3 regions of the Ferdinandcohnia sp. QZ13 genome follow, and region 2 is predicted to be linked to each of the others. Evidence: riboswitches for the same ligand, from Rfam matches in the RefSeq annotation. Region 2 holds a riboswitch; each other region holds the start of a gene.
What was found. Region 2 has a riboswitch for S-adenosylmethionine ahead of RGU12_RS09320 (YezD family protein). Riboswitches for the same ligand answer to the same signal wherever they lie in the genome.
Positions count from the first base shown of each region.

Region 1 (3,283 bases), 870 kb from region 2:
ACATGAAAAATTTCGAACAATCTGAAATCCTGCAAAATTTACCGAAGCAGTTTTTTGCTTCACTTGTTGCAAAGGTGAATAACGTTGTTGCCCAGGGGCACGATGTCATCAATTTAGGTCAGGGAAATCCAGATCAGCCAACCCCAAAACACATCGTTGAGGCATTAAAAAGGGGCGCTGAACAACCGAAATTTCATAAATATTCTCCGTTTCGTGGACATTCTTTCTTAAAGAAGGCAGCAACAGAATTTTATCAACGTGAATACGGAGTTGAACTTGATCCAGATACAGAGGTTGCGATTCTTTTTGGAGGGAAGGCAGGATTAGTTGAGATTCCACAATGCCTATTAAATCCAGGTGATATTGCGTTAGTTCCGGATCCTGGGTATCCCGATTATTGGTCAGGAGTTGAACTTGCTCGAGCCGAAATGGCATATATGCCACTGAAAGCGGAAAATGCCTTTTTACCTGACTACTCAGAACTTGAATCAGAAACGCTTGAAAAAGCAAAAGTTATGTTTTTAAATTATCCTAATAACCCAACCGGAGCTGTAGCGACAAAGGAATTTTTTGAAGAAACCATTTCTTTTGCAAAAGAACATGATATTTGTGTCGTGCATGATTTTGCATATGGTGCAATTGGATTTGAAGGGAAAAGACCAATCAGTTTCTTAGAAATAGACGGGGCCAAGGATATCGGGATTGAAATTTACACACTTTCAAAGACATATAACATGGCCGGATGGAGAGTTGGTTTTGCGGTTGGAAACCCAAGCGTTATCGAAGCTCTAAATCTCATTCAAGACCATATGTATGTTAGTTTGTTCAGTCCAATTCAAGCAGCGGCAGCAACAGCACTAACCGAGTCACAGGACTGTGTAAAAGAACTAGTGGATAAGTACGAATCAAGACGAAACGCCTTCATCGGTGCACTTCAGGACATTGGGTGGGATGTAAAAGCACCTGAAGGTTCTTTCTTCGCATGGCTACCCGTACCTGAAGGATACACATCTGTTAGCTTTGCTGATCTCTTACTTGAAAAAGCTCATGTTGCAGTGGCACCAGGAATTGGATTCGGTGAATATGGTGACCGCTATGTTCGGGTTGGTCTTTTAACAGACGAAGATCGACTAGTTGAAGCCGCAAACCGAATTAAAAAGTTGGATTTGTTTAAATAATAAAAAACGTTTGACAAGAAAAATAATTCCTGTCATAATCCTAATTAAATTAAGTTTAATAAAGGTTGAGGTCGTTTTTAAACGAGGCTCAACATGCTATATAAAATCAATTTTCTTATTAAGAGCAGGCGGAGGGACTAGCCCAATGAAGCCCGGCAACCGACTTACGAAAAGGTAAGCACGGTGCTAATTCTTGCAGCGTTACGCTGAGAGATAAGAAGATGTTAGTTTGCTAACCTCTTCTTATGAAGAGGTTTTTTATTTTTAGTATGTTTGAAATGAGGGTTAAACATGAGTGAAGTGATTGCTACATATTTGGTACATGATACGAGTAACAACTTAGAGGAAAAAGCGGAAGGCATCGCACTAGGTTTAACGGTCGGTTCTTGGACGACTTTGCCAAAACTTGAACAGGAACAACTTAAAAAACATAAAGGAAAAGTAATAAGTGTTGAACAATTTGATGTGGACGATCGAGCAAGTCATTATCTTGGAAAACAAGTGAAAAAAGGAATCATCAAAATTGCATACCCAAGTGCAAATTTTAGTGCTGATTTACCAGCGATTTTAACCACTACCTTTGGGAAGCTATCACTTGATGGGGAAGTTAAGTTGCTAGATTTGGAGTTTTCAACTGAATTGAAGGCTACCTTTCCTGGTCCAAAGTTTGGATTAAACGGCATCCGCGAAAAACTTGGAGTATTTGATAGACCTCTGGTGATGAGCATTTTTAAAGGAGTAATTGGAAGAGACATGGAGTATCTCAAGGAACAACTTCGTGAGCAGGCACTTGGTGGAGTCCATCTCATTAAGGATGATGAAATACTCTTTGAGAATCCTTTAACTCCATTTGAAGACCGAATCACAGAAGGTAAAAAAGTGCTTGAGGTGGTTTACGCTGAAACCGGTCACCGTGCCCTTTATGCCGTGAACTTAACTGGTAGAACCTTTGAATTAAAAGAAAAAGCAAGAAAAGCTGTAGAGCTTGGTGCTGACCTGTTATTGTTTAATGTATTTGCATATGGACTTGATGTTCTTCAGGGCATAGCAGAGGACCCAGAAGTTTCAGTTCCGATTATGGCTCATCCAGCTGTTAGTGGTACACTCACGCCGTCTGAATTTTACGGATTTTCAAACCAACTATTGCTTGGAAAACTACTACGATATGCAGGTGCTGACCTTGTCTTGTTCCCTTCACCATATGGTAGTGTTGCTCTTGAAAGAGAACAAACATTGGCGATTGCAGCTGAATTAACGAAAACGGATGAATTATTTAAGCCTTCATTTCCGGTACCATCTGCCGGCATACATCCAGGATTGGTGCCACTGCTTATCAATGATTTTGGGAAACACAGTGTAATTAATGCTGGTGGTGGTGTTCATGGGCATCCGAACGGTGCAATTGGTGGTGGCAAAGCATTTCATGCTGCAGTCGATGCAGTCTTGACTGGAAAGACGCTTGTTGAATTCGCTCAAAATCATTCAGAGCTAAAACAGGCAATTGATTTATGGGGATATAAAGAGGTACAGCGATGAACAAACCTATTATTTTCTGTGATTTTGATGGCACAATCACAAATACCGATAACATAATAGCCATTATGAAAAAATTTGCTCCAGCTGGTTGGGAGGAAATTAAGGATCAAGTCCTCTCGCAGGAAATCCCGATACAAGAGGGTGTGAGTAAAATGTTCTCTCTGTTACCCTCAGCCTGGAGGGGAGAGATAACGAATTACATTCTAAACCATGCGGAAATTCGTGATGGATTCAAAGAGTTTGTTGCATACACGAAAGAACAAGGAATTCAGCTTTACATTGTAAGTGGTGGGATTGACTTTTTTGTTGAGCCATTGCTAGAGGGTCTCATTGCTAAGGAGCAAATTTATTGTAATCAATCTGATTTTTCGAATGATAGAATTAAAATCTTATGGCCATATACGTGTGATGTTGAGTGCACAAATGAGTGTGGCTGCTGTAAGCCAAGCTTGATTCGAAAGCTCACAAATCAAGATGATTATAAAATCGTTATTGGCGATTCCATCACCGATCTTCAGGCGGCAAAGCTAGCGGATAAGGTCATTGCAAGAGATTTCTTAATTGAAAAA
Region 1 covers NZ_JAVIVW010000001.1:1,046,183-1,049,465, reverse strand. The annotation lists gene RGU12_RS05075 (pyridoxal phosphate-dependent aminotransferase) at 3-1,178, shown strand; SAM riboswitch class I at 1,291-1,398, shown strand; gene mtnW (2,3-diketo-5-methylthiopentyl-1-phosphate enolase) at 1,470-2,714, shown strand; gene RGU12_RS05065 (2-hydroxy-3-keto-5-methylthiopentenyl-1-phosphate phosphatase) at 2,711-3,283, shown strand, end outside.
Region 1: linked by a shared signal. The riboswitch ahead of mtnW (2,3-diketo-5-methylthiopentyl-1-phosphate enolase) and the one ahead of RGU12_RS09320 (YezD family protein) in region 2 are both predicted to bind S-adenosylmethionine.

Region 2 (3,283 bases):
ACGAGGAAATTCAAAAAGAAAATGAGGTAAAAGTTGATACTCAAAATACAGAGGATGAGACTATTGTCACTTCTTCTATTTTAGAAAAGCCTGTCACCCAATATGTTAATGTTGGTTCTTTAAACATGCGTAGCGGGGCAGGTACGAATTATCCAGTTGTTATAGCTGTTACGCAAGGACAAGCCCTTATTGTTAGTGAGGTTACCGATTCTTGGAGCAAAGTAAAAATGAATGATAAAACAGGCTGGGTGTATAGTGAATACTTATCCGATACAAAACCTATTGTTGAAAAAAGCGTTGTGGGTGCTACACCGGCCCCATCTACAACTACTGGAACGAAACCTGAAAAAAGTGGGAATATCGCTGATACATTAAAAACGGTTAATGGAAACCACCAGCTTATTCTTGTAACTACAGATGGATACAACACCAATCACGCAACGATTCAAGCGTTTGAGAAGGATGCAAATGGAAAATGGAATCCGATTTTGAACACTACTGGCTATATCGGAAAAAATGGCTTTGCATCCAACAAAAAAGAAGGAGATGGTAAATCACCTGTAGGAAAATATACAATCGGAACAGCTTTTGGACAAAAAGGAAATCCGGGTACAAAATTACCTTTCCGAAACATTACAAATGATGATGTATGGGTAGATGATCCAGAGTCCCCACTTTACAACTCATGGCAGTCAAGAAATGAAACCCAAGGTCAGTGGAAAAGCGCAGAGAATATGATGCATCGTCTATATACCTATGGATTTGTGATCAACTACAATACAGAGCGAACTCCCTATAAAGGAAGTGCGATATTCTTCCATGTTGGCAGTGGTTATACATTGGGGTGTACTGCAACATCGGAAGCAAATGTAATTAAACTTTTGAAGTGGTTAGATCCCGCAAAAAATCCTGTTATTCTTCAGACGCCTGTACAAGAGCTGAACAAATACTAAACTTCTAAAGATAAGTATTACCAGTAATATCCAGAAGTCTTGGCATAAAGTGTATTTAAGCTATAAGTATTACCGGTTATTTCCAGAAGCCTAAGCATAAAGAGTATTTAAGTTATAAGTATCGCCAGTAATCTCCAGAAGTCTTAGCATAAAAAGTGTTTAAGTTATGGATATTACCAGTAATCTCCAATAGTCCGCATATAAATAGTGTATAAGCTGTTAGTTTTATCAATAATCTCCAAACCCAAAAAAGTGTTTATGTCCCAAGAGTTCTATCATCATACCCAAACTCATGAACGCAACTATGACTAAATAACTAAAAGTTCCCTCTTTTAAAAATTTTTGGATAAAGTGATTGACAGAATGTAAAATTCCATGTAATTTTATATCAACAAACAACAACTTAATTACCTATTGATTCTTATCCAGAGAGGCGGAGGGACTGGCCCGACGAAGCCTCGGCAACAGACATTATGTACTGTGCCAATTCCAGCAAGCATTTTGCTTGAAAGATAAGAAGAGCGTATTCGAACTATGCATGTATGCCCTCTTCTTGTTAGAAGAGGGTTTTTATTTTGGCCAAAATGAACATCTGCCATACTGGTCAACCAGGGCAATGAAATGATATACATCTTGTACAAGGAGGAGTGACATGGCAAAACTTGAGGAACAAAAGGTGAAACATATTTTATCAACCTTGGAGAATCTAGAATTTGGATCAATTGTAATTACTGTCCATAATGGGGAAATCACCCAAATTGATGCGACGGAAAAGAAGCGTTTTTCATTACAAAAATCCACATCATCCCAAAAACAAACCACGAAAAAATAATTTGCCGATTAGACCACTAAAGGCATCTTTATTTTCAAAGCGTCCACGATTGACGTTTTGAATAAAGATGTCTTTTTTATTTCCTTTTTTCTTTGGAAGGGGGAGGTTGATGGTTCAATAACTCATAAGAAAAGATTTCAATAAAAAGGAGAAAGGATGATCAAAATGAGCGAAATCGTTATTTTATCGGGAAGTCCTTCAGAAAGTTCTAGAACGGATTTGGTTCTACAGTTTGTAGGGAAAAAGCTTAAACAGGAAGGTTTTACAATCACACATGTATCCGTGAGAGATATTCCTTCTGATGACATATTTAATCTGAAGTTTGATAGTCCAGCCATTAAGGATCTAACTTCATTAATCCAAGGGGCAGAAGGTGTGATTGTAGGATCGCCCGTTTACAAGGCAGCGTACACAGGAGTGCTGAAAGCTGTACTAGATTTGCTGCCACAAGATGTGTTAGCAAGAAAAACCGTTTTGCCAATTATGACAGGCGGAAGCCCAGCACATTTACTAGCAATTGACTTCAGCCTCAAACCATTATTGGCCGCATTAAAGGGGCAAAGCATGCAAGGAGTTTACTTCCAAGATTGCCAAATCGATAAAACACAAGTGATTACCCCTATTACCGATGTAAATGTGTTAGAAAGACTGAAAAAAGAGCTTTATTACTTTGTTGAAGCAGTCAAACAGAATAAAGCTTTTGCTTTAAAACATTAATAAAAAAGGAGCTAATAACAATGACAAAGAAAAGAATTTATTTAAATGCATTTGATATGAACTGTGTGGGGCATCAATCTCCAGGTCTGTGGACACATCCAGAGGATCAATCACACCGCTATAAAGATAGTGAATATTGGATTGAACTAGCAAAGCTTTTAGAGAAGGGTCGATTCGATGCAATATTTCTAGCAGATGTACTGGGGCCTTATGATGTGTATCAAGGCTCTAGAGATGCCGCTATCCGTCAGGGTACCCAAACACCTGTAAATGACCCATCCCTTGTTGTGCCATTAATGTCAGCGGTGACAAAGCATTTAGGATTCGGAGTTACGGCATCTGTCACGCATGAGCATCCTTATACATTTGCTCGCAGGATGTCGACGCTGGATCATATTACAAAGGGGCGTGTCGGCTGGAATATTGTCACTTCTTACTTAAAAAGCGCCGCTGTGAATATGGGATTGGAAGACCAAATTAAACATGATGAGCGGTACGATATTGCTGAAGAATATTTACAAGTTTGCTATAAGTTATGGGAAGGTAGCTGGGAGGATAATGCAGTTTTAGTAGACAAACAGAATCAAATTTTTGCAGACCCAAGTAAGGTCCATGATATCAACCATGAAGGCAAATATTTTAAAGTCCCAGGAGCACACCTATGTGAGCCTTCTCCACAAAGAACGCCGGTACTCTATCAGGCAGGAACTTCCACAAAAGGCCGCGCTTTTGCTGGTCAAAATGCTGAGCTTATCTTTATTGGGGCACCGACTAAAAACGC
Region 2 covers NZ_JAVIVW010000001.1:1,914,240-1,917,522, reverse strand. The annotation lists gene RGU12_RS09325 (SH3 domain-containing protein) at 1-953, shown strand, start outside; SAM riboswitch class I at 1,372-1,472, shown strand; gene RGU12_RS09320 (YezD family protein) at 1,606-1,785, shown strand; gene ssuE (NADPH-dependent FMN reductase) at 1,951-2,502, shown strand; gene RGU12_RS09310 (LLM class flavin-dependent oxidoreductase) at 2,523-3,283, shown strand, end outside.

Region 3 (3,283 bases), on a different contig from region 2:
TATATTTATACTCGAATTCATAACCCAACAACAACTGTTTTTGAAGAAAGAGTAGCACAATTAGAGGGTGGAGTTGGTGCATTAGCTGTTTCTAGTGGGATGGCCGCGATAACAACAGCTATTCTAAATATTGCTGGTGCAGGAGATGAGATTGTATCTGCTTCTACACTTTATGGTGGAACGTATAACTTATTCGCAAACACACTACCTAAATATGGAATTAAGACGCACTTAGTAGAACCTACTAATCCGGAAAACTTCCGTCAAGCCATAACGCCAAATACAAAGGCGATTTTTGCTGAAACAATTGGAAATCCAAGCTTGGATATTCTTGATATTGAAGCAGTAGCAAATATTGCTCATGAAGCAGGAATTCCATTAATTATTGACAATACATTCGCCACACCTTATCTATGTCGTCCAATTGAGCATGGAGCTGATATTGTTGTTCATTCTGCTACTAAGTGGTTACTAGGTAATGGAACAACAATGGGAGGTATTATTGTTGACGGTGGTAAATTTGATTGGAATTCACCAAAATTCCCTGGATTTACAACACCAGATCCTAGCTATCATGATTTAGTGTTTGCTGATGCTTTAGGACCCGTAGCTTATATCATTAAAGCCAGAGTCCAACTTCTTCGTGATTTAGGTCCAGCTTTAAGTCCTTTTAATTCATTCCAATTTAACCTAGGTCTTGAAACATTACACGTTCGTATGAAAGAGCATATTGCAAATACGAAAAAAGTTGTTTCATATCTTAAAAACCATCCTGGGGTTGAATGGGTACTGTATCCTGGTGAGGACGATCACCCGAACAAACAATTAGCTGATAAATACTTACCAAAAGGTGCAGGTTCAGTCATAGTATTTGGTATCAAAGGTGGAAGAGAAGCGGGTGAGAAGCTAATTAATAATGTTGAGCTTTGGTCACATGTTGCAAACGTAGGTGACGCTAAGAGTTTAATTATTCATCCAGCAAGCACAACACACCAGCAATTAAGTCCGGAAGATTTAAAGTTGTCTGGCGTGTCAGAAGACTTAGTTCGCTTATCTGTTGGAATCGAAAATATTGAAGATATTTTAGAAGATTTAGAGCAAGCCATTAAAGCAGCAAATGGAACAAGTTCAGTTTCACCATTGCCTACAGCTTAAGCTTTACTTTGGTACATTAGTCACAACTTTTTCATTGACACCTTAAATGACAGATGATAATATAAGTCTCGTGTTATTTAGGACGATATAAAATGTAAATATATGATGACTCTTATTTAGAGCGGTGGAGGGATGTGCCCGATGAAACCCAGCAACCGTCAACATATTTGTTGAAAAGGTGCCAATTCACACAAAGCTAAAGCTTTGGAAGATGAGAGGAAGGAATTACTGAATTGTGCCTTTCTGCTCGCTTGTGCAGAAAGGCTTTTTCAATTATTTGCGTTAATTATTTACTATATCGCATAAACTAAACATAGTTTTCTGGAATAGAAGGTGTGACTACGTGATAACACTAAAAAAAGTGTCAAAGATATATAAAACAAAAGCCAATTCTGTTACGGCTGTTAATGATATTGATTTAGAGATCAATGAAGGTGAAATTTTTGGTATCATCGGCTATAGTGGAGCAGGAAAAAGCTCACTTATTCGTTTGCTGAACGGACTTGAAACGCCAACTGAAGGAACAGTTTCAGTTGCCGGTCATGATATCACTTCCATTAAAGGAAAATCGTTGCGTGATGCGCGTAAAGAAATAAGCATGATTTTCCAACATTTCAACCTTTTATGGTCGCGAACCGTGAGAGAAAATATTTCATTTCCCCTTGAAATTGCAAAAGTCCCAAAAGCCAAACGGGATGAACGAGTTACAGAACTTATTAAGTTGGTTGGTTTAGAAGGAAGAGAAGTTGCATATCCTTCACAGCTTAGTGGTGGTCAAAAGCAAAGGGTAGGAATTGCACGAGCACTCGCTAACAATCCAAAGGTTTTGCTTTGTGATGAAGCAACATCTGCGTTGGACCCACAAACAACTGACTCGATATTGGACTTGCTTGTCGATATCAATGAACGTTTAGGGTTAACGATTGTGTTAATAACACATGAAATGCATGTTATACGTAAAATCTGTCACCGTGTTGCCGTGATGGAAAATGGAAGGATTGTTGAGAAAGGCCGAGTTCTGGATGTATTTAAAAAGCCACAAGCTCATATAACAAAACGTTTCGTGCAACAAGTGACAGAGCCTGAAGAAACAAAAGAAATGATTGAGCATTTGCTTGAACGTTATCCAAATGGAAGAGTGGTTCAACTCACTTTTGTTGGGGAAGATGCTGAAAAACCATTGATAACTACTTTAATCCGAGACTTTAAAATAGAAGTGAATATTTTACAAGGAAAGATTTCACAAACCCAAAATGGCTCTTATGGTACATTATTTATTCATCTTGCTGGTGAACTGAATGAAGTCACTTCAGCCATTGAATTTATTCGGGAACAACGAGTAGAAGCTGAGGTGATTGAAAATGCTTGAACAATTCCAAGAGCTTCTTAAGTGGGAAAAACAGGTTAAAGATTATCAAGCATTGAATTGGGGAAATCTCTGGGAAGCAACCCAAGAGACCTTATATATGACCGGGATTTCGGTGCTTGCAACCTTTATAATTGGTCTATTTTTAGGCTTGGTTCTCTTTTTAACGGATAAAGGGAATGCGTGGGAAAATTCTGTGGTAAATCGAATTGTATCTGCACTTGTTAATATTTTTCGATCCATACCATTTATAATTCTTATTGTATTATTAATACCTTTTACGAAAATTGTAATGGGGTCAATGCTAGGACCTAATGCCGCATTACCATCTTTAATTATAGGTTCCGCACCGTTTTACGCAAGAATGGTTGAAATTGCTTTGCGTGAGATAGATAAAGGTGTAATTGAGGCTTCTCATTCTATGGGAGCAACTAACTCGACTATTATTTTTAAAGTATTAATTCCAGAATCCCTACCAGCCTTAATATCAGGGATTACAGTTACTGCGATTTCATTAGTAGGCTTCACTGCGATGGCCGGTGTTATTGGTGCTGGTGGATTAGGTCATTTTGCTTATCTATATGGTTTCCAAAGTAACAAACCAGTCATTACATTTATTGCCACTATTGCGATATTAATTTTGGTATTTATCATTCAATTTGTGGGTGATTACTTTACAAAACAAACAGACAAGAGATAACAGGAGGAACACAAATGAAAAAATTATTGTTTGTATTATTAATTGGACTACTAACCCTTACA
Region 3 covers NZ_JAVIVW010000015.1:919,307-922,589, reverse strand. The annotation lists gene RGU12_RS18340 (O-acetylhomoserine aminocarboxypropyltransferase/cysteine synthase family protein) at 1-1,155, shown strand, start outside; SAM riboswitch class I at 1,265-1,373, shown strand; gene RGU12_RS18335 (methionine ABC transporter ATP-binding protein) at 1,499-2,524, shown strand; gene RGU12_RS18330 (methionine ABC transporter permease) at 2,517-3,221, shown strand; gene RGU12_RS18325 (MetQ/NlpA family ABC transporter substrate-binding protein) at 3,236-3,283, shown strand, end outside.
Region 3: linked by a shared signal. The riboswitch ahead of RGU12_RS18335 (methionine ABC transporter ATP-binding protein) and the one ahead of RGU12_RS09320 (YezD family protein) in region 2 are both predicted to bind S-adenosylmethionine.